Regions from separate parts of the Streptomyces sp. NBC_00885 genome, predicted to be linked through region 3. Evidence: riboswitches for the same ligand, from Rfam matches in the RefSeq annotation. Region 3 holds a riboswitch; each other region holds the start of a gene.

Region 1 (7,611 bases), 1.6 Mb from region 3:
CGTCCTCCAGCGGCAGCACTCCGCCGCCGCACACCTGCGAGGGGTTGGGGAAGACGAAATAACCGAGAGAATCGGAGCCGAGGTTGTCGCTCTTGTTGCGGTAGATGCGGGAGGCGTAGGCGAGACCCGTGTCGATGCTCTCCTCCTCCGGGGGCTCGGCGCCGATCGCCGACAGCCACTGCGAGGCGTGCGAACCGCGTCCCGAGGCGTCGAGCACCAGGTCGGCTTCGAGCACTTGCGGCTCCTGTCCGACGGCACGGGCGCCCTCGCCGCGCGGGCGCAGCAGCACGCCCCGCACCCGGGAGGCGTCGCCGAGGAGCCCGACTGCCTCCGTCGATGTGACCGTCGTGATCGCCGGGTTGGCCAGCACGCGCTCGCGCACCAGGTGCTCGATCTGTCCGCGGGAGCCGGTGTAGATGTACGAGGTCGGCTCCGTACGCCTGAACCAGCGGCCGCTCTGCCACTGCACCATGTCCGAAGGCTGACCGAGCCTGGGTGCCCCCGAGGCCCTCAACTCGTCCATGAACCCCGGCAGTAGGGCCTCGAGGGCGAGCTGTCCGCCTTCGAGCAGCACATGAGCGTGGCGCCCCTGCGGCACGCCGGGACGCGGCTCGGGCCTCTGGGGAAGTCGGTCGCGCTCGACGATCGTCACCGTGTCGGCGTGCTCGGCGAGTACGTGCGCCGCCAGCAGCCCGGCCAGGCTGCCCCCGATGACAGCGACGTGGCGCCCGCGCCCGCGCGCGCCCGCGCCCGCGCCCCGTCGCCAACTGCCCTTGTTCTGCCCGTCGTCCGCCATGTGTCAGTCCCTCGTGGTCAGCGAAGTCGATCCAGGTCCGACCAGTATCCCGGCGCGGGAGGAACCACATCGGACGCTCACCGGGCAATCCCCGGAACGGGTACCGATTCCCGCGCGGGTGATTCGAACTATGGATCACGACCCCTCTGCCCAGTCCTGACAGGCACCGGGCGGAGCGGTCGAACTTCCGATCGACGACTCGACCGTTACGCGCCGCTGATCAGCAACGTTGTTCAAGCGCTGACCCAGTCACCGACATCCGAGGAGCCTTTATGCATCCATGTGCCAACGTCATCGGAGTTCACCTGGTGTTCGAGCGGACCGTCAGGGCTCACCTCGGCCTGCGCGCGTCCACGTCCACACGTGTGGAGGTCGGCAGGTGACCGACACCAACTCCGCCGCCGCAGCGAACGAGGCAACGCCGCCGCCTCCCCCGCCCGCGGAGATCACCTTCGAGGGCCACTACGGCAAGAACCCCCTCGGCGAGGTCTCGTTCACCGCACTGTGCTCCCGCCTGCCGGCGGTGCTGGGGCAGACCTCACGGATGGCCTGGCGTATCGACCGCGCGGCTGTGATTCTTCTGCTGGCCTGCCAGGTCCTCACAGGTGTCGCAGCCGCCGTACTGCTTGCTTTCACCGCCCGCGCGATGCATCCCCTCCTCGGCAGCGGCGAGGTCTCCGCCCGTCTCCACGCGGCGTTCCCCGCGCTGCTGGTCGTCGGGACGGCGGCCGCCGCGGGACGGATCGCCGGAGCCTTCGCCTCCTATGCGGACGGCCGGATCACGCCCACGCTGACCACGGCGGCCGACACCGCACTCGTCGAAGCGGTCTGCCGGGTCGAGGCGTCCGCCTACAGCAAGGACGGGTTCGCCGACCGGCAGGAAGCCGCGGAGATGGGCGTGCTCCGCACGACGCTGATGGTGAAGGACGCGCAGCGCTTCATGGCAGCGCTGGTGCGCATGGTCGCCGCCGGCGGTGTCCTGACGCTGATGCACCCGCTGATGCTGCCGCTGCTGTTGCTCGCCGTGCTCCCGGCCGGTATCGGCGCCGTACTCTCGGCCAAGGTGGACTACGAGACCCACTACGCCAATGTCGCCGACCGCAACATCCGCGGAATGATGCGCTGGTGGGCGACGACGTCCAAGTACGGCGACGAGGTCCGTGCGAACGGCATGACCGACTACCTGCTGTTCTGGTACCGCACGCTGTCCGACCGTATCGACCGGCGCACCCTCACGATCGCGCCCCGGATGCTGCGCATCGTCCTGACCACCTCCGCTCTCGGCGGGCTGTTCCTCCTCTGCACGTGGGCCACCCTGGCCTGGCTCGCGATGACCGGCCGAGTCGGCATCGCCATCGCCGCGACCGCCGTTGTCGCCGTTCAGACCACGCTGGCCGCGCTCTCGCAGCTCGTCATCAACGGCGCGGCGATGTTCCACACCAGCCTGTACCTCGCCGACATGCGGTCCTTCCTCGACCTGGCCGAGCAACTGGCCCCCAAACGCGGCGCGTTGACCGCCCCCGGGAGCGTGGAGGAGATCCGGCTCGATGAGGTGGTCTACCAGTACCCCGGCAAGGAGGCTCCGGCCGTCGACCATGTCTCCCTCACGCTCCGCCGTGGCGAGATCGTCGCGATCGTCGGGGAGAACGGCTCGGGCAAGTCCACCCTGACGCGGCTGATCACCGGGATCTTCCTGGCCGACAAGGGCCGAGTGACCTGGGGTGACATCGATCTCGCCGCCGCCCACCCCGACTCCGTGTGGGCGGGGACCGGGCTGGTCCCGCAGATCTTCGCCCAATGGCCCCTGCGCGCAAGGGAGAACGTGACGCTGGGGCAGCCCCGCACCTTCGACGACGGGCCGGTGTGGGACGCCGTCGACGCCGTGGGGATGCGCGCGGCGATCGACGACCTGCCCAAGGGACTCGACACGCTGCTGGCGCGCGAACTGTACGGCGGATCCGAGCTGTCAGGTGGGCAGTGGCAGCGTCTGGTCTGCTCACGCGCTCTGTACCGGCGGCCTTCCCTGCTGATCCTGGACGAGCCGACGTCGCAGATGGACGCGCGCGGTGAACACGGCATCCTCGAGGCCATCAAGGCGATCTCCGCCGACCGCATCACGGTCGTGGTGACGCATCAGCTGGAGAACACCCGGCTGGCGGACCGCATCATCGTCATGGAGCAGGGCCGGATCACCGAACAGGGCCGGTACGAGGACCTGGTCCACGCCGGGGGTCTGTTCGCCGAACTGCTCGCGCTCTCGAAGGACCGGTAGGCAAAAGGACCCGCACGGCCCGGCCGCTCGTCGCGGCGGTTCTCGCCCTTCTCGCCGTGAACCGCCGCGACCTGTGAGGTCGGTCAGTACGCGCCGTTCACGTTGTCGATCGAGCCGTACTTGTCGGCGGCGTAGTTGCACGCGGCGGTGATGTTGGCGACCGGGTCGTAGCTGTCCATCGACGTGCCGGGCACGTGGTAGGCGAAGAACGTGGGGTCGATGACCTGGAGGAGGCCCTTGGACGGCGTTCCGGCCGCGGCGTTGGAGTCCCAGTTGTTGATGGCCAGCGGGTTGCCGGAGGACTCGCGCATGATGTTGCGGTGGATGCCGTCGTAGCTGCCGGGGATGCCGTGCTTGGCCATCACGTCCAGCGACTCCTTGATCCAGCCGTCGAGGTCGTTGGAGTACGTCTTCTTCGGCTTCGCGGCGGGGGCACTCTTCGCCGGGGTCAGCTTCGTCGTGCGCTTGGAGCGGTCGGCCCGGTCAGCCCGGTCGGAGGCGGCGGCAGCCTTGGCCTTCTTGCCGATCGTCAGCTTGAGGCCCGGGTGAATCAGCCGCGGGTCGTCACCGACGACCTTGCGGTTGTCCTTGTAGAGCTTCTTCCAGCCGCCGGTGACGTTGAGCTGGTCCGCGATCTTGGAAAGGGAGTCCCCCGCGACGACGGAGTAGGTCGTGGTGCCGGCCTTCTTCGCGAGGGCCGGAGCTGCGGCCGAGGTCTTGGCGGCGGGGGTGGACTGCGGTGCCGTCTGCGCGGAGGCGGCGGTCGTGGCGATCACCGGCAGGACGAGTGCGGCGCCACCGGTGCCCGCGACGGCGAGACCGCGGCTGAATGCACTGGACTTGGGACGGCGATGCTTACCCTTTGCGGGCATGACGAATTCCTCTCCGTCGCCTGCGAGGTGAGCTGTCGGGTTCGGGCTGGAGATGCCCGGCCGCATTGTGACGGCGACTTCACCCCAAGCCGTTCCGTATTCCGGATCGGCGGCTTACCTGGGTCCCCCGCTCCTGCCGTACGTCCGTGAGTGGGTGGGTGCGGTTTCCGGACGGCGGCAGGATTCGGCGGTCCATCCGGGTTGTCGTGACCGTAAGCGAGGCAGACCGGGCGAAACAAGTCCCGAATTCACATTTCAATTCGCGAGGGGGATTAATCGCGAGAAATTCCCGCCGGTCGGCAAGATCGAGAATCTCAACTTTCTTTCTGCAGAACGGGACTGGGCGCCACGCCGCCGTGCGCGGGCACTGCCGAACGTGACCCATTTCACTGGAGGAGAAGGCAACCGAGTCCGGTTTGCGGCGGTGCGCTCCGGATAAATGGAATTCGCCCGGGTTTCTCTTATGGGGGCATCGAATAACAATAAAGATGAACCGCCCTTGTGGGCTTTTTCGGACATCAAGGCGCTTTTAGGTCGGGTGCACGGGACCGGGCCGTGACAGAGCAGAGCGCCCCGGACGGCGGAGCCCGCCGTCCGGGGCGCTCGGGCGCGGCAGCCGGTCAGCCGGTCGCGCGAATGCGGTGGATGGAGTCCATCGCCTCGGCTCCGACCGCCGCCTTGTCGACGACATAGGCCGTGCCACGCGTGATGACCACATGGTCCGTGTTCGCGCCGGTCGCGAGGTTCGCGAGAACGAGTCCCTTGCGGGGGTCGACCACCGAGGTCGTACCGGATTCCCTGTTGGCCACGAAGACGTTGCCCGTGCACGCGTCGGTCGCGACCGCGAGGGCGCCCGCTCCCGTCGCGATCTCCTTCTGCACCACTCCCGCGCGCAGGTCGATGACGGCGAGGGAACCGCTCGCCTGGTTGGCGGCGTAGGCGGTCCTGCCGTCGCCGGACAGCGCCACGTCGATCGTGCCCTTGCCGGCCGGGATGAGCCTGGGCGTGCTGGATGCCGGGGAGACCTCGATGAGCTGACCGTTGGTCAGATCGGCTGCGTAAACGGTGCCGGTGCGCTCGTCGACGGTCACGCCCGCGGGCGTCGCGCCCGTGACCGTGACGCGCTTCTTCTCCTGGTATGTACGGGTGTCGAAGGCGACGATGCTGCCGTCCTCGAGCCCGGCGGTCCAGGCTAGGTTGCGCTGCTGGTCGACGACGACGTCCCGGGCGTGCTTCACGCCGGGCAGCGTGGCCAGGTGCTCGCCGGTCCGCTGGCTGTAGACGGCAAGGGAGTTGTCGAGCGTGTTGGTGGTCCACACGGTGTTGTGCACGTCGTCGACGGCCACTCCGTAGACGGCCTCCCGCGCACCGGTGGCCTCGTCCTTGAGGGGCGGCGTGTAGGCGGCCTTCACCTTCAGGGTCGCCGGGTCCACCTTGAGCAGCTGGGTCTTGGTGACCGGGGGGTATCCGACCGAGCTGGTTACCCACAGGACATTGTTCCGCGCGGAGTAGGCGGACTGGTAGAGCCCCTGGCCCAGTTGGGCGGAGTCGACCGTGTAGGACGCCTGGAGCGTGTGAACCTGGGCCGGGGCAGCGGCCATGGCAATACCGGCCGGGCCGAGCGCGCAGGTGGCGGTTATGGCGGCGGCGAGTAGGACCCGGCGGCGAATGGTGCTTCGGGTGCGGGACATGCTTGTTCCTCCAGAACAATGAGAAGTGGATGCCGGTTTGTGGCACCGTGGATATGCGCCCCTGCTGGGCCCCTGCCTCACTATGAAGGCAGGGCTTGTCAGTTGTCGGTCGTTCCCCCTCGTCTGACATATCGCTGACACGTTCCGGCCGGGAATCGGAAATGCGGTCGCCGAATTCGTCCGCAAGGGCGCCGCAAGTTCGTCGGAATTCGTGTCCCGGCCTTCTGTTCGGCCGGATCAGCCGGGCGGGGCCGGCGGCGCGGGCTGTGCGGGCGTCAGTGCCCGCAGACAGTCCTCGTGTGATGCGGGGCCGTGTTCCTTGGCCCAGCCCGCCGGCACGGGCAGGAATACCGGCCACAGCGACCGTGCCCCTGCCGTGTTGACGAGGACGAGATGGGTGGGCTCGGAGGTGCCCGTGGGGTCGAAGGGCTGGGTCATGTGTCGAGTTCCTTCAGCCGGGCCATGAGGACGGTGGCGATCTCGTCGAGCTGCCGTGGCTGTGTCATCTCGGGATGCAGGCAGTCCAGCCTGTGCTCGTCGAGCCTGCCGCTCATGTACGGCCGCCAGGCGTGCGGGGTGAGCCAGTCCTCGGCACGGGGCGCGGCTGCCGTGAAGAACAGCAGGTCCCCCTCGAAGGTCTGGTGGCGGTGGGTACGCATGAGGCGGGCGTTGTTGGTGACGATGCCGAGGACGGCGGTCAGCACCCGCTCGGGAAGGGCCGCGAGCGCACTGCCCTCGCGGCGCAACGTGGCGAGGACGCCGTCCCGGGTGAGTGAGTCACCGCCCTCGAAACCGGCCATGCGCAGAAGGGCGTTGAGCGCGTCGGCCTCGGTGGGTCCGGCGAGGTCGCGCCACTGGTCCGAGGGGTAGGCGTCCATGAGTGCCAGCAGGTCGACCTGTTCGCCGCCCTGCTGGAGATGGACGGCGACTGTATGGGCGATGACGCCTCCTACGGACCAGCCGAGGAGCCGGTACGGACCGTGCGGCTGGACGGTGCGGATCTGCGCCACGTAGTCGGCGGCCATCTCGTCCATCGTGGCGGGCAGGGTTTCCTCGTCGTGCATCAGTCCACGGGCCTGGAGGCCGTGGACGGGCTGTCCGCTGCCGAGACCGGAGAGGAGCCCCGAGTAGCACCAGCTGATGCCACCGGCCGGGTGGAAGACGAACAGCGGGATGCGCTCGCCGCTCGCACGCAGCGGCAACAGCACCTCCAGCGCGGTGTCGGGGCCGTTGTCGTCGGTGAGGCGCTCGGCGAGCGCGGCCGGCGTCGGCGCGCGGAACAGGGTCCCGATCGGGGCGCTGATGCCGAGCGTTTCGCGGATACGGGACATGAGGCGGGCGGCCAGCAGGGATGTGCCGCCGAGGTCGAAGAACGCGGCGTCCGTGCCGACCCGTTCGAGGCCGAGGACTTCGGCGAAGAGGCGGGTCAGTGTCTCCTCTGTGGGGTTGCGGGGTGCCCGCCCGCCGGTGTGCGTGTCGGTGGCGGGGGCTGGCAGGGCCCTGCGGTCGAGCTTCCCGTTGGGGCTGAGGGGAAAGTCGTCGAGGCGGACGATCGCCGAGGGCACCATGTACTCGGGCAGCAGCGTGCCTAGGCGTGCGCGCAAAGTCTCCTGGTCGGGTACCGCGTCGCCGCCGGTGATGTAGGCGACGAGCCGCTGGTCACCGGGCCGGTCCTCGCGCACCGTCACACAGGCGCCGGTCACCGCGTCCATCGCCGCCAGATGGGCCTCGATCTCGCCGGGTTCGAGGCGCTGGCCGCGGAGTTTGACCTGCTGGTCGGTGCGCCCCAGGTAGGTGACCTCACCGTCGGCGGTCCACCGGGCGAGGTCGCCCGTGCGGTACATACGCGCGCCGCCCTCGCCGTAGGGGTCGGCGACGAAGCGGGTCGCGGTCAGGCCGGGGCGGCGGAGGTAGCCGTCGGCGAGCTGGACACCGGCGAGGTAGAGCTCGCCCGTGACGCCGGGCGGACAGGGTTTGAGC
Region 2 (7,611 bases), 2.4 Mb from region 3:
AGTTCCTCAGTCTCGCCGCGCCCCGTATGAAGCCCGGAGCGATCCTGCACTGCGCGACGGACTGGGAGCCGTACGCCGAGCAGATGCTCGACGTGCTCTCGGCGCACCCGGACTTCGAGACCACCCAGGAGCACGGCGGCTTCGCCCCGCGCCCCGCCTTCCGGCCGCTCACCCGGTTCGAGGGGCAGGGCCTGGACAAGGGTCACAAGGTGCACGACCTGCTGTTCCGCCGCGTGTTGGAGTCGGCATAACCCTCGGTAGTGTGCCGTGCACCATCGCCAGGTGTCAGTGTGCCTCGTTAGGGTCATCAGGTGTCCGAGTCGTTCCCGCAGCACCTCTCACCGCATCCGGCGGTCCCGGCCTTCGACGAGCAGCCGCTCTTCGATGCCGTGCCGGAGCGTGCCCGCTGGCGGTACAAACCGCGGCGGGCCTCCCGGCTCTGGCGCAGCAAGGCGGTTCGGGCCGGGGTGGTCATCACCCTGCTCGCCCTCTCCGGCCTCGTCATCCTCGCTCTCGTACGCGAACAGACCGGCACGCACGGCTTCCTGGTCGGACTGGGCCTCGCCACCCTGCCCGTCCCGCTTCTCGCCGCGGCCTTCCGCTGGCTGGACCGGGTCGAGCCGGGACCCTGGCGGAATCTGCTGTTCGCGTTCGCCTGGGGCGCCTTCGCCGCCGCCCTCGTCGCGATCATCGCGAACTCCTTCGCGACCCGCTGGATAGCCACCGCAACCGCCGACCCGGCGAGCGCGGACACGCTCGGGGCGACCGTCATAGCCCCGGTCGTCGAGGAGACCGCCAAGGCCGCAGCGATTTTGCTGATCTTCATCTTCCGCAGACGGGACTTCACCGGGATCGTCGACGGCGTCGTCGTGGCGGGCTTCACCGCGACCGGTTTCGCCTTCACCGAGAACATCCTCTACCTCGGCAACGCCTTCGGTGAGGACCAGGAGATAGGCACCTCGGGCCTGGCATCGGTGACCGCGGCGACCTTCTTCGTACGTGTCGTCATGTCGCCGTTCGCGCATCCGCTCTTCACCGTGCTCACGGGCATCGGCTTCGGGATCGCGGCGCTCGCCGCACGACGCCAGCGATTCCGGCGGATCGCGCTGCCACTGCTGGGCCTCGCCCTCGCGATGGGCATGCACGCGCTGTGGAACGGCTCGGTGTCGCTCTTCGGCCCGTTCGGCTTCTATGCGGTGTACGGGGCGTTCATGGTCCCGGTCTTCGGGCTGCTGACCTGGCTCACGATCTGGACCCGGCAGTGCGAACTGCGCACGATATCCACCGAACTGCCCGCATACGCGGCGGCCGGCTGGCTGACGGCCGACGAGCCGCGCGCGCTCTCCTCGATGCGGGCGCGCACGATGGCCCGCGACATCGCCCGCCGTACGCACGGACCGGCCGCGGCCCACGCCGTCTCGGAGTACGAACGGTTCGCGACGACCCTGGCCTTTCTGCGCCACCGGGCCCACCGCGGCACGGCGGGCCCGGACTTCATGGAGCGCGAGCAGGAGCTGCTGCACCACCTGTGGCAGCGCAAGGAAGTCGCGTCTCCCGCGCTGAGCTACGCGGCGCGGGCGACGGGCCGGGTATGGACCCCGCCCCCGCACCGCGACTACGGCGGCTACAACCCGTACCGCTCCTAGGCTGGCAGGGCGCTTGTTCCGCCCGCATGCCGTACGCGACCGGGGCACAGGACCGGCAGCCCTGGCGTCGGGGGGTGAGCGCCAGAACTGCCGGCGTTCATGGGAGTGCGGTGCACCGCGCACATGGGGGCATCCGCATAAACGCCCCCTCGCGCCGAGCGGCGGCGCGAGGGGGCGTACGGAGAAATCAGACGGTCAGGCCCTTGTCCCGCAGCCAGGCCATCGGGTCGATGCCGGTCCCGCTCGCCGTGTGGACCTCGAGGTGCAGATGCGCGCCGGTCACATTGCCGGTCGCACCCACGCGCCCGATCGTCTCGCCCGTCGTCACCTTCTGGCCGACGCTGACCGAGATCGAGGACTGGTGGGCGTACCAGATCTCCGTGCCGTCCTCGAGCTCCAGCACCGTGCGGTAGCCGTAAGACCCGGACCAGCCCGCCGACTTGACGGTGCCGCTGTGCACGGCCTTCAGGGGCGTGCCCGTCGGGGCCGCGAAGTCCAGGCCGGTGTGGTAGCCCGAGGACCACATCGATCCGGCCTCACCGAAGGTGGAGGTGATCGTGTACGAGGAGGTCGGCAGCGAGTAGCTCGCGGCGAGCTTGGCGAGGCGCTCGGCCTCGGCCTTCTCCGCCGCTGCCTTCTCGGCGGCGAGCTTCGCCGCCTCGGCCTCGGCCTCCGCCGCGGTCTGCTGGGCCTTCGCCTCCGCCGCTGCCTTCTCGGCCGCGAGCTTCTCCGCGGCCGCCTTGGCCTCGGCGTCCGCCTCGGCCCGCTGCTGATCGGCCTGCTGGAGGATGCGGGCGCGCAGCGCCTCACCGGCGGAGCCCTGCGCCTCGGCCTTGGAGCCGGTGTCAGCGGCGAGCGTCGCCGAGGTGAGGGGCGCGGTGTTCCCGGCGTCGGCGTCCGAGGAGTCGTCGGACATGAACGAGCCGACGCCTGGAAGGGACTTGGCGTCGGGCAGGTTGTCCGCGATCGAGTCGGGGAGCGATATGGAGACCGGCGGCTTGCTCTGCGCGGTGGCCATGCCGCCCGCGCCGACCGCGGCGATCACGCCGACCCCGAGCACCGTGGAGCTGCGGGCGAGTCCGCCGCGCTGCTTCATGACACGGTGCCGGCCGCGCACCGGACGGACGGAGTCCTCGGTGGGGTTCCATTCCTCCCATGCCCGCTCTGCCACCTCGTCGCCGAAGAAGTCAGTTTCGAAGGGTGCTGTCGGGGCAGGTTTGTTGGACGCCACTGAGGCGTGCTCCTTTCCTTCCTTCTCGCCTACCGGGTTAGCTGACGGGTTCGGAGCAGGAAGGTCTCCTACGGGCGCTTCCGCCGCGGACAAGAGCGGCAAAAGGTGCCCGATTCACCCCAATTGGTGGTTCCCCGGTTCCCTTGCGGGATTCGGCGCGTGCGCACGGTGCCGCCTCTTGCGACGACTGGGACGACCGCGCTGCGTTATCGAACGTTAATAGACACCGGGGCCCGATTCCAAGCTGTTCCGACTGATCATTAACAACATTCGCCGGGACTTAACCGGACACAAGGGCCCGGAGTGGGGTGAGTTGATCGCCCCTGACGCACCATCCGACACCTCCCGCTACCTGACGGTTCGTCAAATGTTATGCGGAGGGGTGTCTCTCGATTACGTACCGTGCCCATCCGTCCGTCCGGCGTCCGGCGCCCGGCTTCACGACGCCAACGACGCCGAGCCGCCAGAGCCCTCACTCGCCCCCGCCGACCACGGGCACGATCGTGCGGCGCTCCTGCTGCCCCTGAGCGGGACGGCTGACCGCAAGCAGCGCCATGTCGTCCGTCGAGCCGCCACCCGTATGGCGTCGTACGTCGTCCACCAAGGCGTCCAGCAGCTCCTCGGGCCCGGGGAACAGCCGCCCCGCCAGCCGCCGGCCGGGGTCGTAGAAAACGCCGCTCGCGTCGCGCGCCTCGGACAGCCCGTCCGTATAGAGAAGCAGCGTGGCCCCGGGGGGCAGCCGGTGCGCGTCCGAGCGGTCCGGCCAGATCCCGAGGCCCATACCGAGCGGCAGCGCGGCCTGGGTCGGCTCCAGGATGTTCACGTTCCCGTCCGCGTACAGCAGGAGCGGCTCCGGATGGCCCCGGTTCACGACCCGTACGACACGATCACCGCGCGGGATCTCGGCCAGTACGGCGGTGGTGAACCCCTCGACCGCGTCCAGGTTGTGCCGCGCGCCCTCCCGCACCAGCGCCCGCTCCAGCCGCGCGGCGAGCCCTTCCAGCGAGCTCTCCTGCTCGGCGGCCTCCCGGAACGCCCCGATCACCACGGCCACCGCCTCGACCGCCTGCAGCCCCTTGCCCCGTACGTCCCCGACGATCAGCCGCACCCCGAAGGGTGTGTCCTGTACGGCGAAGAGGTCGCCGCCGATGAACGCGTCCTTCTGCGCCGCCTCGTACCGCGCGGCGACGTGCAGTCCCCCGATCCGCTCCGGGGGAGTCGGCAACACGGCGCGCTGCGCCGTCTCGGCGATCACCCGGGCCGACGCGAGGCGCTGACTGCCGAGCCGTACGACCCGGTTGATCAGCAGAGCGAGGCCCGAGACGGTGATCACAGTGGTCAGCTCGGTGAACGCCGTGATCTGCGAGAGGGTGTGGTTGTAGAGGTGCAGCCCGGTCACGCCGAGGATCGCCGCGATACCGACCAGCAGGGTGCCGACCCAGGTGAAGATGGGGGCCGCGATCAGCGGCGCGGCCGCGAAGAGCGGGACCGCCGTGAACCGGGGCGGCGTCGCGAGGTCGAAGATCGCGCCGCCGACGATCATCAGGGCGGGCAGCAGGCGGACGAATCCACGAGAGATGTCCGCTCCGCCCTGCTCTGGCTCGGCCACGGGTGCTCTCCTGCCCGGTCCCCACACGGCTGCGGACGGTACCGCCCCCTTCCCAGGCTGGCCGTAGCCGCGCCGGGCGGCGAGTCGCCGTCGGCCAACCGGGCGATGTCCGCAGCGCACACACGACAGTGGCCCGGCACTCTGTCGAGTGCCGGGCCACTGTTGTCAGTAGCGGGGACAGGATTTGAACCTGCGACCTCTGGGTTATGAGCCCAGCGAGCTACCGAGCTGCTCCACCCCGCGTCGGTGAACACCACCTTACGCCATCCGGAGCAAGATCAAATCCATTTTGTTCAGCGGCGGCGCAGACGCAGTGCGGTGAGGGCTCCGCCGGCCGCGATCAGGGCGGCAGCGGCGAAGGCCGCGTACCGGGTGGCGCCGGAGGATCCGGTGTTGGCGAGGGCGCCGGTGGTGGTGACGGGGGTGTTACCGCCGGCCACCGCCGTGGCCGAGGAGGACGGGGTCACGGAGGGGGTGGCGGAAGCGCTCGCGGAGGGCGTGGCAGACGGCGTCGCGGAGGGCGTCGCGCTCGGCTGGGTGGTGCCGCGCTCGGGGGCGACGGTGATCTTGCCCTGGGCTCCCAGGAACGGATGGGTGTTGCCCTCGGTCAGCCCGGTCGCCGCGCGCAGCGTGATCTTGACCGGCTTCTGGATGCCCTTGAAGTCGATGACGCTCACGCGAAGCCTGGTGCGCTTGTAGATGTAGCTCTTGCGGACGTCCGCGAGCTGCCACTTCTCCTCGCCCTTGAACTTCTCGACCTTGGTGTACTTGCCGTCCTCGCCCAGCTGCTCGATCCACAGCTCAGGGATCTTCGCCGTGGAGCCGGGCTCTTCGGCGACCTCCAGAATGGTCCTCAGGTCGGAGTCGAAAGTCACCCCGCCCTTGAGCTGGTGGACGACGTCGACGGTGCCCGCCCCGCCGGGCTTGATGGGAGCGTTCTCGTCGGTCTCGAGCGTCATGGCGGCGGGCCCTGTGTTGATCTTCGGGCTGGCCTCGAAGACGAGGGTGTCGTCCTGCTCGCGCTTGGTGTTCTCGGCGAGGTCGTCGGCCAGAAGCCTCAGATTGCCGTTGTTCGAGGGGTAGTTCTTGCCCAGGCCGACGGAGACCTTCCAGCTCAGCTCGCCCTTGGCGGGCACCGAGAAGGAGGCGCCCTTGCCCTTGCCGGCCGGGTAGAACACGCCCTGCGCGCCGATGCCCTCCTGGCTGACGAACTCGTCCGTCGCCGGGGCGTTCACCGGCTGCACGTCGAGGACGACGTGCGAGGCCGCGATGGGGCTCGCACCGTCCGTGTTCCCGATCAGCCACGGCTGGAAGTCCACCGGCTTGTCCGCGGAGTTCTTCACGGTGAACGTGAACGTCTCGCTCGCCCCGCCCCGGGTCAGCGGCCCGGTCGGCGCCGGAGTGCCCAGCTCGATGGTGAGGGGCTTCTGGGGAGCCACCGGGGCGGCGTGGGCGCTGAGCGGGACAAGCGTGGTGCCGACGGCGGCGGCGACAGTGAGCGCGGCGGCGGAGGCGAAGCGAGCGGACATGGTGGACTCCCCCCAAGGAATCGACTAGGGGCCTGACAGCCGCTGGATGGGCGGCAGTCGGCCGTACAAGAGAACAGCGCCGCAGAGCGCGCCGCGGCAGGCGGTGGTACGGGATGAGAGAGCTCGCGCGGCGAGCTGAATCAGAACTCGCCTTCCGTCCGGCCCTGTTCGGTCCCGGCTTACGGCGATGTGCTCATCCTCACCGCTCATGATCAGCCGGGCAATCCCCGTACTGTCACCACTCTGCAACAGCGAGCGGAAGCCGCAAATCCGCGTCTGACCTGCGGGTTGTCCACAGGCGCACGGAAGCTACTTCGGGGCCAGCAGCCGGGCCGCCCGCATCTGGAGGTAGCGCGTCTCCGGGACGCTGAGGGTGCGCCGGGCCGCCAACTGGTAGGCGGCCCTGGCTCCTTCGGCATCCCCCGCCTTTTCCAGCAGATGCGCCCGTACGGCGTCCAGCCGGTGATGCCCCGCCAACCCGTCCTCCAGCTTGGCCACTTCGGCGAGCCCGGCCTCGGGACCGTGCACCATGGCGACGGCCACGGCACGGCCCAGCTCGGCCATCGGCTCGGGAGCACGGCGTACGAGCAGGTCGTACAGCGCGAGAATCTGCGGCCAGTCGGTGTCCTGCGCACGCGCCGCCTCGTCGTGCAGGGCCGCGATCGCCGCCTGCAGCTGGTACGCCCCCGCCGGTCCCTCCGACAGGGCCTCCTCCACCAGCGCGGTCCCTTCGGCGATCGCCTTCGCGTCCCACAGGCCCCGGTCCTGCTCGTCGAGCGGGACGAGCTCGCCGTGCGGTCCGGTGCGCGCGGCGCTGCGGGCGTCGGTGAGCAGCATCAGCGCGAGCAGCCCGGTCACCGCCCCGTCGCTGGGCAGCAGCCTGCGCACGGCCCGGCTCAGCCGGATCGCCTCACCTGCGAGGTCGGCGCGGTGCAGATCCCTGCCGGAGGTCGCCGTATAGCCCTCGTTGAAGATCAGGTAGAGCACCTGCAGCACGGCGGCGAGCCGCTGATCGCGGTCCTCGGGCCCCGGCTGTCGAAACGCCACACCCTTGATCTTCTGCTTGGCCCTGCTGATGCGCTGCGCCATCGTCGCCTCCGGCACCAGATGGGCGCGGGCGATCTCGGCCGTCGTCAGACCGCCGACCGCGCGCAGGGTGAGCGCGATCTGGGCGGCCGGGGTGAGTGCGGGGTGGCAGCACAGGAAGAGCAGCGTGAGGGTGTCGTCGTCGCTGGGCGCACGGCTCTCCCCCGGAGCGGGCGCGGTGAACCCGTCCCTGGGAGTGAGCGCGGCGACGGTCTCCTCGCGCCTGCGCCGGGCTTCCTCGCTGCGCAGCGCTTCCGTGAGACGGCGGGAGGCGACCTTGATCAGCCAGCCGCGCGGATTGTCCGGGAGCCCCGATTCGGGCCACTGCTGCGCGGCCGCGAGCAGCGCCTCCTGTACGGAGTCCTCGGCCAGGTCGAAGTGCCCGTACCGCCGCACCAGCGCACCGAGGACCTGCGGCGCGTGCAGGCGCAGCAGGTCCTCGATGCCGGACGTACGACTCACAGATCGCCTCCTTCGTCCAGGATGGGCCGGATGACGATCGGGTAGACG
Region 3 (7,611 bases):
CGAGGCCGTCGCGCGGATCTTGAACGTGCCGCGGCCCGACTCGTACGCGTCCTTGATGCCGCTCAGGCCCACGATCCGGCCACCGGTCGGCAGGTCGGGACCCGGGACGAAGCGCATCAGGGTCTCGAGGTCGGCGCCGGGGTGCCTGATCAGATGGCGGGCGGCGGCGATGACCTCGCCCAGATTGTGCGGCGGCATGTTCGTCGCCATGCCGACCGCGATCCCGGACGCGCCGTTGACCAGCAGATTCGGGTAGGCGGCGGGGAGCACGACGGGCTCGCGCTCCTGGCCGTCGTAGTTCGACTCGAAAGCGACGGTGTCCTCGTCGATCGACTCGGTCATGAGGCTGGTGGCGTCGGCCATCCGGCACTCGGTGTACCGCATGGCGGCGGGCGGGTCGTCATTGCCGAGCGAGCCGAAGTTGCCGTGCCCGTCGACGAGCGGCAGGCGCATGGAGAACGGCTGTGCCATCCGCACGAGGGCGTCGTAGATCGACGCGTCGCCGTGCGGATGGAGCTTGCCCATGACCTCGCCCACGACGCGGGCGCACTTCACATAGCCACGGTCGGGGCGCAGGCCCATTTCGTTCATCTGGTACACGATCCGGCGGTGCACCGGCTTCATACCGTCACGTGCGTCCGGCAGGGCCCGGGAGTAGATCACCGAGTAGGCGTACTCGAGGAAGGAGCCCTGCATTTCGTCCACGACGTCGATGTCGAGGATCTTCTCCTCGAAATCGTCCGGAGGCGGGGTCTTCGTGCTGCGGCGGGCCATCGCGGCTGCTGCTCCTTCACGTACCAGGTCTGGAACTGACGCCGACCATTGTGGACCGTCCCACTGACAACGCCGACCGCGACCCGGGAACTTCGCCAGGTGTGAGCGCGCTTGCATACAGTGGCAGGGCTGACAAATAAGCACAGCATCGCGATCGAAGGGACGTACATGCCCATGGGTCACACGGCCACAGCGCAGGCCGGTTCCGGCGGCCTCACAGCGATCGAGCACCGGCTGGCCAACGGCTTGCGCGTGGTGCTCTCCGAGGACCATCTGACCCCGGTCGCCGCGGTCTGCCTCTGGTACGACGTCGGCTCGCGCCACGAGGTCAAGGGCCGTACCGGCCTGGCTCACCTCTTCGAGCACCTGATGTTCCAGGGGTCGGGGCAGGTCAAGGGCAATGGTCACTTCGAGCTGGTGCAGGGGGCCGGCGGCTCGCTGAACGGCACCACAAGCTTCGAGCGCACCAACTACTTCGAGACCATGCCCACCCACCAGCTGGAGCTGGCGCTCTGGCTGGAGGCCGACCGGATGGGCTCGCTGCTCGCCGCGCTCGACGACGAGTCGATGGAGAACCAGCGCGACGTCGTCAAGAACGAGCGCCGCCAGCGCTACGACAACGTCCCCTACGGCACGGCCTTCGAGCGGCTGACGGCTCTCGCCTACCCCGAGGGCCACCCGTACCACCACACCCCGATCGGCTCGATGGCCGACCTGGACGCGGCGACCCTCGAGGACGCCCGCGCCTTCTTCCGTACGTACTACGCGCCGAACAACGCCGTGCTGTCGGTCGTCGGCGACATCGACCCGGTGGAAACGCTCGCCTGGATCGAGAAGTACTTCGGCTCCATCCCCTCCCACGACGGCAAGCAGCCGCCGCGCGACGGATCGCTGCCCGAGGTCATCGGCGAGCAGCTGCGCGAGGAGATCCGCGAGGAGGTCCCGGCGCGGGCGCTGATGGCCGCCTACCGGCTGCCGCACGACGGCACGCGCGAGTGCGACGCCGCCGATCTCGCGCTCACCGTTCTCGGCGGCGGCGAGTCCTCCCGGCTGCACAACCGTCTGGTGCGACGCGACCAGACGGCCGTCGCCGCCGGGTTCGGTCTGCTGCGCCTCGCCGGCGCGCCCTCGCTCGGCTGGCTGGACGTCAAGACGTCCGGCGGCGTCGAGGTCCCGGAGATCGAGACCGCGGTCGACGAGGAGCTGGCGCGGTTCGCCGCCGACGGTCCCACGCCCGAGGAAATGGAGCGCGCGCAGGCCCAGTTGGAGCGCGAGTGGCTGGACCGGCTCGGCACGGTCGCGGGCCGCGCCGACGAACTGTGCCGGTACGCCGTGCTGTTCGGCGACCCGCAGCTGGCGCTGACCGCCGTGCAGCGGGTGCTCGACGTCACCGCCGAGGAGGTGCAGGCGGTCGCCAAGGCGCGGCTGCGCCCCGACAACAGGGCGGTGCTGGTGTACGAACCCGTCTCGGCGCCCGAGGGAAGCAACGAAGAGGAAGAGGCGGACCAGTGAGCGACGCTGCCGTGACGATGACGTACCACCCGCAGCCCACGGCGGGCGTCGCCCGGCCCTGGGCGTTTCCCGCCCCCGAGCGCGACACGCTGGACAACGGCCTGACCGTGCTGCGCTGCCACCGCCCCGGCCAGCAGGTGGTGGCCGTCGAGCTCTCCCTCGACGCTCCGCTGGACGCCGAGCCCGAGGGCATCGACGGTGTCGCCACGATCATGGCGCGCGCCCTGTCGGAGGGCACCGACAAGCACACCGCCGAGGAGTTCGCCGCCGAGCTGGAGCGCTGCGGCGCCACCCTTGACGCGCATGCCGACCACCCCGGCGTCCGGGTCTCCCTGGAGGTCCCGGTCTCCCGTCTGCCCAAGGCGCTCGGCCTGCTCGCCGAGGCGCTGCGCGCGCCCGCCTTCGCCGACAGCGAGGTGGAGCGGCTGGTACGCAACCGCCTCGACGAGATCCCGCACGAGACGGCCAACCCGGCCCGCCGCGCGGCCAAGGAGCTCTCCAAGGAGCTCTTCCCGGCCGCCGCCCGTATGTCGCGCCCCCGCCAGGGCACCGAGGAGACGGTGGCCCGGATCGACTCCGCGGCCGTGCGTGCCTTCTACGAGGCGCATGTGCGGCCCGCCACGGCCACCACGGTGATCGTCGGCGACCTCACCGGGGTCGACCTGGACGCCGTGCTCGCCGAGACCTTCGGCACCTGGACGGGTGACAGCGCCAAGCCCCGCCCCGTACCGCCGATCACCGCGGACGACACCGGCCGCGTGGTCATCGTGGACCGCCCGGGCGCCGTGCAGACCCAGCTGCTGATCGGCCGGGTCGGCGCGGACCGGCACGATCGGGTCTGGCCCGCGCAGGTGCTCGGCACGTACTGCCTCGGCGGCACCCTCACCTCGCGTCTGGACCGCGTGCTGCGCGAGGAGAAGGGCTACACCTACGGCGTACGGGCCTTCGGCCAGGTGCTGCGGTCCGCCCCCGACGGCTCGGGCGCCGCGATGCTGGCGATCAGCGGCTCGGTGGACACGCCCAACACCGGACCGGCGCTGGACGACCTGTGGAAGGTGCTGCGCACGCTCGCCGCCGAGGGACTCACCGACGCCGAGCGTGACGTCGCGGTGCAGAACCTGGTGGGTGTCGCGCCGCTGAAGTTCGAGACGGCCGCGTCCGTGGCGGGCACGCTCGCCGACCAGGTCGAGCAGTTCCTCGCGGACGACTACCAGGCGCAGTTGTACGTGCGGCTGGCCGAGACCGGCACCGTGGAGGCGACGGCGGCGGCCGTCAGCGCTTTCCCGGTGGACCGTCTGGTCACGGTGCTCGTCGGCGACGCCTCGCAAATCGAGGAGCCGGTCAGGGCGCTGGGCATCGGCGAAGTGACCGTGGTCACCGGCTGATTGCCGTCGCGCGATCTGGACAACTCAGGCTGAACCCGGCGCAACAGGCAAGCGGAACCCCAGCATCCAAGCGATGCCGGGGTTCCGTGCTATGTCCGGTTTATTGCGGAGGCTGCCTGTCTGCCCTGTGGCATGCACTACAAAAGGGCCTGTCTGTTTGGTGATTGAAAGTCGGCGCGCCTAGCGTCGGTCCGGCTGTTCGCCAGTAGCCCGCCGCATCCGCGGCATCGGACAGCCATCGCCGAGTCCCCGTCCGGCGCGAGCCTGGGGAGCCGGGGACCCACTTGAGTCCCTGGGGTGAATCGGACGCCTTCGTATCCGTACGGAGGGGCCCGTAGGAGACCTTCCTGCTCCGAACCCGTCAGCTAACCCGGTAGGCGAGAAGGAAGGAAAGGACCAGCCACTTCATGGCGTTCACCCGTGCCACCGGGAAGCACCGTGCCCCGAGCCGCCTGAGTCGCAGGAGCGCGAACATGGCGGGCGCTGCGGCCCTTGCCACCACCGGCGTCATCGGAACCCTCGCTTCCCCGGCGCTCGCCGCCACCCCTGGCATGGCCCCCGTCGAGGACACCGGCCTGACTCAGGTCGTCACCGCCGACACCCTCGCGGACCAGATCGCCGACCAGGCCGCCGCCCAGAAGCAGGAGGCCGCCGAGGCCATCGCCCAGGCGAAGGCGGCTCAGGAGGCCAAGCGCAAGGCCGAGGCCCGCGTCAAGGCCGCCCGCGAGGCCAAGGAGCGCGCCGCCCGCGAGGCCGAGCGCAAGCGCCTCAACTCCTTCGTCGCGCCGATCAGCGGCTCGTACGTCTCCACGGGCTACAAGACCGGCGGCGCCGTCTGGTCTTCCGGCAGCCACACCGGCATCGACTTCCACGCCGCCTCCGGCACCACCGTGCACGCGGTCGGCTCCGGCACCGTCGTCGAGGCCGGCTGGGGCGGCGCCTACGGCAACAACGTCGTGATCAAGATGAAGGACGGCTCGTACACGCAGTACGGCCACCTCTCCTCGATCACGGTCGCGGTGGGCCAGAGCGTCACCCCGGGCCGGCAGATAGGCCTCTCCGGCGCGACCGGCAACACCACCGGGCCGCACCTCCACTTCGAGGCGCGCACCAGCCCCGAGTACGGCTCCGACATCGACCCGGTCGCGTACCTGCGCGCGCACGGCGTCACCGTCTGAGAACAGCGGACAACAGCGCCCGAGCGTCTGCGAGCGAGAAGGCCCCGGCTTCCTGCCGGGGCCTTCGGCGTTCGGTGCCCTGGCCAAAAGATATCCATGGATTCCCGAGTGCCATCGGAAAATCCGGCCCACTGCAATAGAGTCACCGAACAGACGTCAATCGGCTGCGTTTCGCGCGGATTAAAGCGGAGGTTCGGTCATGCGCATTCCTGCGCACTCGGTATGCACGGCGATCCGCGACGACATCGTCTCCGGTGTATTCGAGCGCGGGAGCCGGCTCACCGAGGAGCAGCTGGCGCGCCGCTACGGAGTCTCCCGAGTCCCGGTGCGCGAGGCACTGCGCACCCTGGAGTCCGAGGGCTTCGTCACCACCCGCCGGCATGCGGGTGCCTGCGTCGCCGAGCCCACCGAGCAGGAGGCGGCCGACCTGCTGGAGGTCCGGATGCTGCTGGAGCCCCTCGGCGCCGCGCGCGCGGCGCAGCGGCGCACGGAAGCGCACCTGAAGGTCCTGCGCGGCCTGGTCAGGCTGGGCCAGGAGCGCGCACGCCGCGGCCAGGGCGAGGACCTGCGCTCGCTGGGCGGCTGGTTCCACGAGACCCTCGCCCAGGCCTCCGGCAGCCCGGGACTGATCGCGCTGCTCACCCAGCTGCGGCACAAGATCGCCTGGATGTACGCCGTCGAACAGCCTGCCGTGCCCGTGGACTCCTGGGCGGAGCACGGCGCGATCGTGGACGCGGTGGCGCGCGGCGATGTGGAGCGGGCCCGCGCGCTGACGGCCGTGCATGCGGAGCGGGCCGCATCGGCGCACCGGTTGCGCCGTCCCGAGCGGGTGAGGACTTCGCAACATGCCGTAAACACCACGAGCGTCCGCCATTAACAGGCGCGCCGTATACAAAGGGAAGGATATTCGCGGGCTTCTTTTCTGCTGCCCGAATTCATGCAGCCGGGCGCGGAAATGACCGCCGGGCCGGGAAATGCGTACAGCCGCGGTCTCCCCATTTCGGGATACCGCGGCCGCGTGCCGCCGGGCGCATTCTGCTCAGCCGCTCAGACCGTTTCGGGAAGCTCCTCGAGCCCCTCGGCGACCAGCTTCGCCAGCCGGTCCAGGGCCCCCTCGGCGCCGTCCGCCTCGGAAGCGAGCACGATCTCCTCGCCGCCCTGAGCGCCCAGGCCGAGCACGGCGAGCATGGAGGCGGCGTTGACCGGGTTGCCGTCGGCCTTGGCGATCGTCACGGGGACGCCGGCAGCCGTGGCGGCACGGACGAAGATGGAAGCGGGGCGGGCGTGAAGGCCCTCGGCCCAGCCGACATTGACGCGGCGCTCAGCCATGGTGTTGCCCTTCAAGTCTCAACGGTTGTCTAGACCAGTCTCTCATGTGTCGCGGCGTGCTCTCGAACCGACCCGCGACCGGTGGGTGAGCCGTACGCTTTCACACATGCAGACCCAGCCGGATCACGCCTACCCCGATCACTGGGAGGCGGACGTGGTGCTGCGTGACGGCGGTACCGCGCACATCAGGCCCATCACCACCGAGGACGCCGAGCGTCTGGTCAGCTTCTACGAACAGGTCTCCGACGAGTCGAAGTACTACCGGTTCTTCGCGCCGTACCCGCGCCTCTCGGCCAAGGACGTCCACCACTTCACCCATCACGACTATGTGGACCGGGTGGGTCTGGCGGTCACGGTCGGCGGCGAGTTCATCGCCACCGTCCGCTACGACCGCATCAACGCGGAGGGCCGCCCCGCGAGTGCCCCCGCCGACGAGGCGGAGGTCGCCTTCCTCGTCCAGGACGCGCACCAGGGGCGCGGTGTCGCCTCCACCCTCCTGGAGCACATCGCGGCGGTCGCCCGTGAGCGGGGCATCCGGCGCTTCGCCGCCGAGGTGCTGCCCGCCAACAACAAGATGATCAAGGTGTTCCGGGACGCCGGGTACACCCAGAGGCGCAGCTTCGAGGACGGCTCCGTCCATCTGACCCTCGACCTCGAACCGACCGCCGAGTCCCTCGCCGTCCAGCGCGGCCGCGAGCAGCGGGCGGAGGCGCGCTCCGTGCAGCGTCTGCTCGCACCGGGGTCGGTCGCCGTCGTCGGCGCCGGCCGCGCGCCGGGCGGCGTGGGGCGCACCGTGCTGCGCAACCTCCTGGAGGCCGGGTACGCAGGCCGTACATACGCCGTGAACCGCGCCCTGTCCGAGGATCAGCGGGAGATCGACGGCGTCCCGGCCTTCCGGTCCGTGGGCGAGATCGGCGAGCCGGTCGACCTCGCGGTCGTCGCGGTCCCCGCCGAGCGGGTGCCCGAAGCCGTCGCCGACTGCGGCGAGCACGGCGTCCAGGGTCTGGTCGTCCTCACCGCCGGATACGCCGAGAGCGGCGCCGAGGGACGTGAGCGGCAATTCGAACTGGTCCGGCAGGCCCGCTCGTACGGCATGCGCATCATCGGCCCGAACTCCTTCGGCATCATCAGCACCGCGGAAGCCGTCCGGCTCAACGCCTCGCTCGCGCCCGAGTCCCCGGCCCCCGGGCGCATCGGCCTGTTCACCCAGTCGGGCGCGATCGGCATCGCCCTGCTGGCGGGCCTCCACCGGCGCGGCGCGGGGCTCTCCTCCTTCATCTCGTCGGGCAACCGCGCGGATGTGTCGGGCAACGACTTTCTGCAGTACTGGTACGAGGACCCGGACACCGATGTCGTCCTGCTGTACCTCGAATCGATCGGCAACCCCCGCAAGTTCACCCGGCTCGCACGGCGCACGGCGGCGGTGAAACCGG

What was found. Region 3 has a riboswitch for cyclic di-AMP ahead of OHA61_RS09135 (M23 family metallopeptidase). Riboswitches for the same ligand answer to the same signal wherever they lie in the genome.
Region 1: linked by a shared signal. The riboswitch ahead of OHA61_RS02300 (transglycosylase SLT domain-containing protein) and the one ahead of OHA61_RS09135 (M23 family metallopeptidase) in region 3 are both predicted to bind cyclic di-AMP.
Region 2: linked by a shared signal. The riboswitch ahead of OHA61_RS20225 (M23 family metallopeptidase) and the one ahead of OHA61_RS09135 (M23 family metallopeptidase) in region 3 are both predicted to bind cyclic di-AMP.

What each region holds. Positions count from the first base shown of each region.
Region 1 covers NZ_CP108796.1:472,134-479,744, forward strand. Annotated here, with positions in the region: gene OHA61_RS02290 (FAD-dependent oxidoreductase) at 1-796, opposite strand, end outside; gene OHA61_RS02295 (ATP-binding cassette domain-containing protein) at 1,176-3,068, shown strand; gene OHA61_RS02300 (transglycosylase SLT domain-containing protein) at 3,152-3,940, opposite strand; cyclic di-AMP (ydaO/yuaA leader) riboswitch at 3,945-4,107, opposite strand; gene OHA61_RS02305 (YncE family protein) at 4,561-5,631, opposite strand; gene OHA61_RS02310 (MbtH family protein) at 5,869-6,069, opposite strand; gene OHA61_RS02315 (amino acid adenylation domain-containing protein) at 6,066-7,611, opposite strand, start outside.
Region 2 covers NZ_CP108796.1:4,446,140-4,453,750, reverse strand. Annotated here, with positions in the region: gene trmB (tRNA (guanosine(46)-N7)-methyltransferase TrmB) at 1-251, shown strand, start outside; gene OHA61_RS20230 (PrsW family intramembrane metalloprotease) at 312-1,646, shown strand; gene OHA61_RS20225 (M23 family metallopeptidase) at 1,834-2,877, opposite strand; cyclic di-AMP (ydaO/yuaA leader) riboswitch at 2,889-3,045, opposite strand; gene OHA61_RS20220 (PP2C family protein-serine/threonine phosphatase) at 3,350-4,606, opposite strand; tRNA gene OHA61_RS20215 (tRNA-Met) at 4,656-4,729, opposite strand; gene OHA61_RS20210 (hypothetical protein) at 4,780-6,015, opposite strand; gene OHA61_RS20205 (RNA polymerase sigma factor) at 6,325-7,563, opposite strand; gene OHA61_RS20200 (YciI family protein) at 7,560-7,611, opposite strand, start outside.
Region 3 covers NZ_CP108796.1:2,084,593-2,092,203, reverse strand. Annotated here, with positions in the region: gene OHA61_RS09150 (DNA topoisomerase (ATP-hydrolyzing) subunit A) at 1-774, opposite strand, end outside; gene OHA61_RS09145 (M16 family metallopeptidase) at 943-2,286, shown strand; gene OHA61_RS09140 (M16 family metallopeptidase) at 2,283-3,671, shown strand; cyclic di-AMP (ydaO/yuaA leader) riboswitch at 3,901-4,066, shown strand; gene OHA61_RS09135 (M23 family metallopeptidase) at 4,079-4,849, shown strand; gene OHA61_RS09130 (GntR family transcriptional regulator) at 5,049-5,726, shown strand; gene OHA61_RS09125 (HPr family phosphocarrier protein) at 5,897-6,178, opposite strand; gene OHA61_RS09120 (GNAT family N-acetyltransferase) at 6,285-7,611, shown strand, end outside.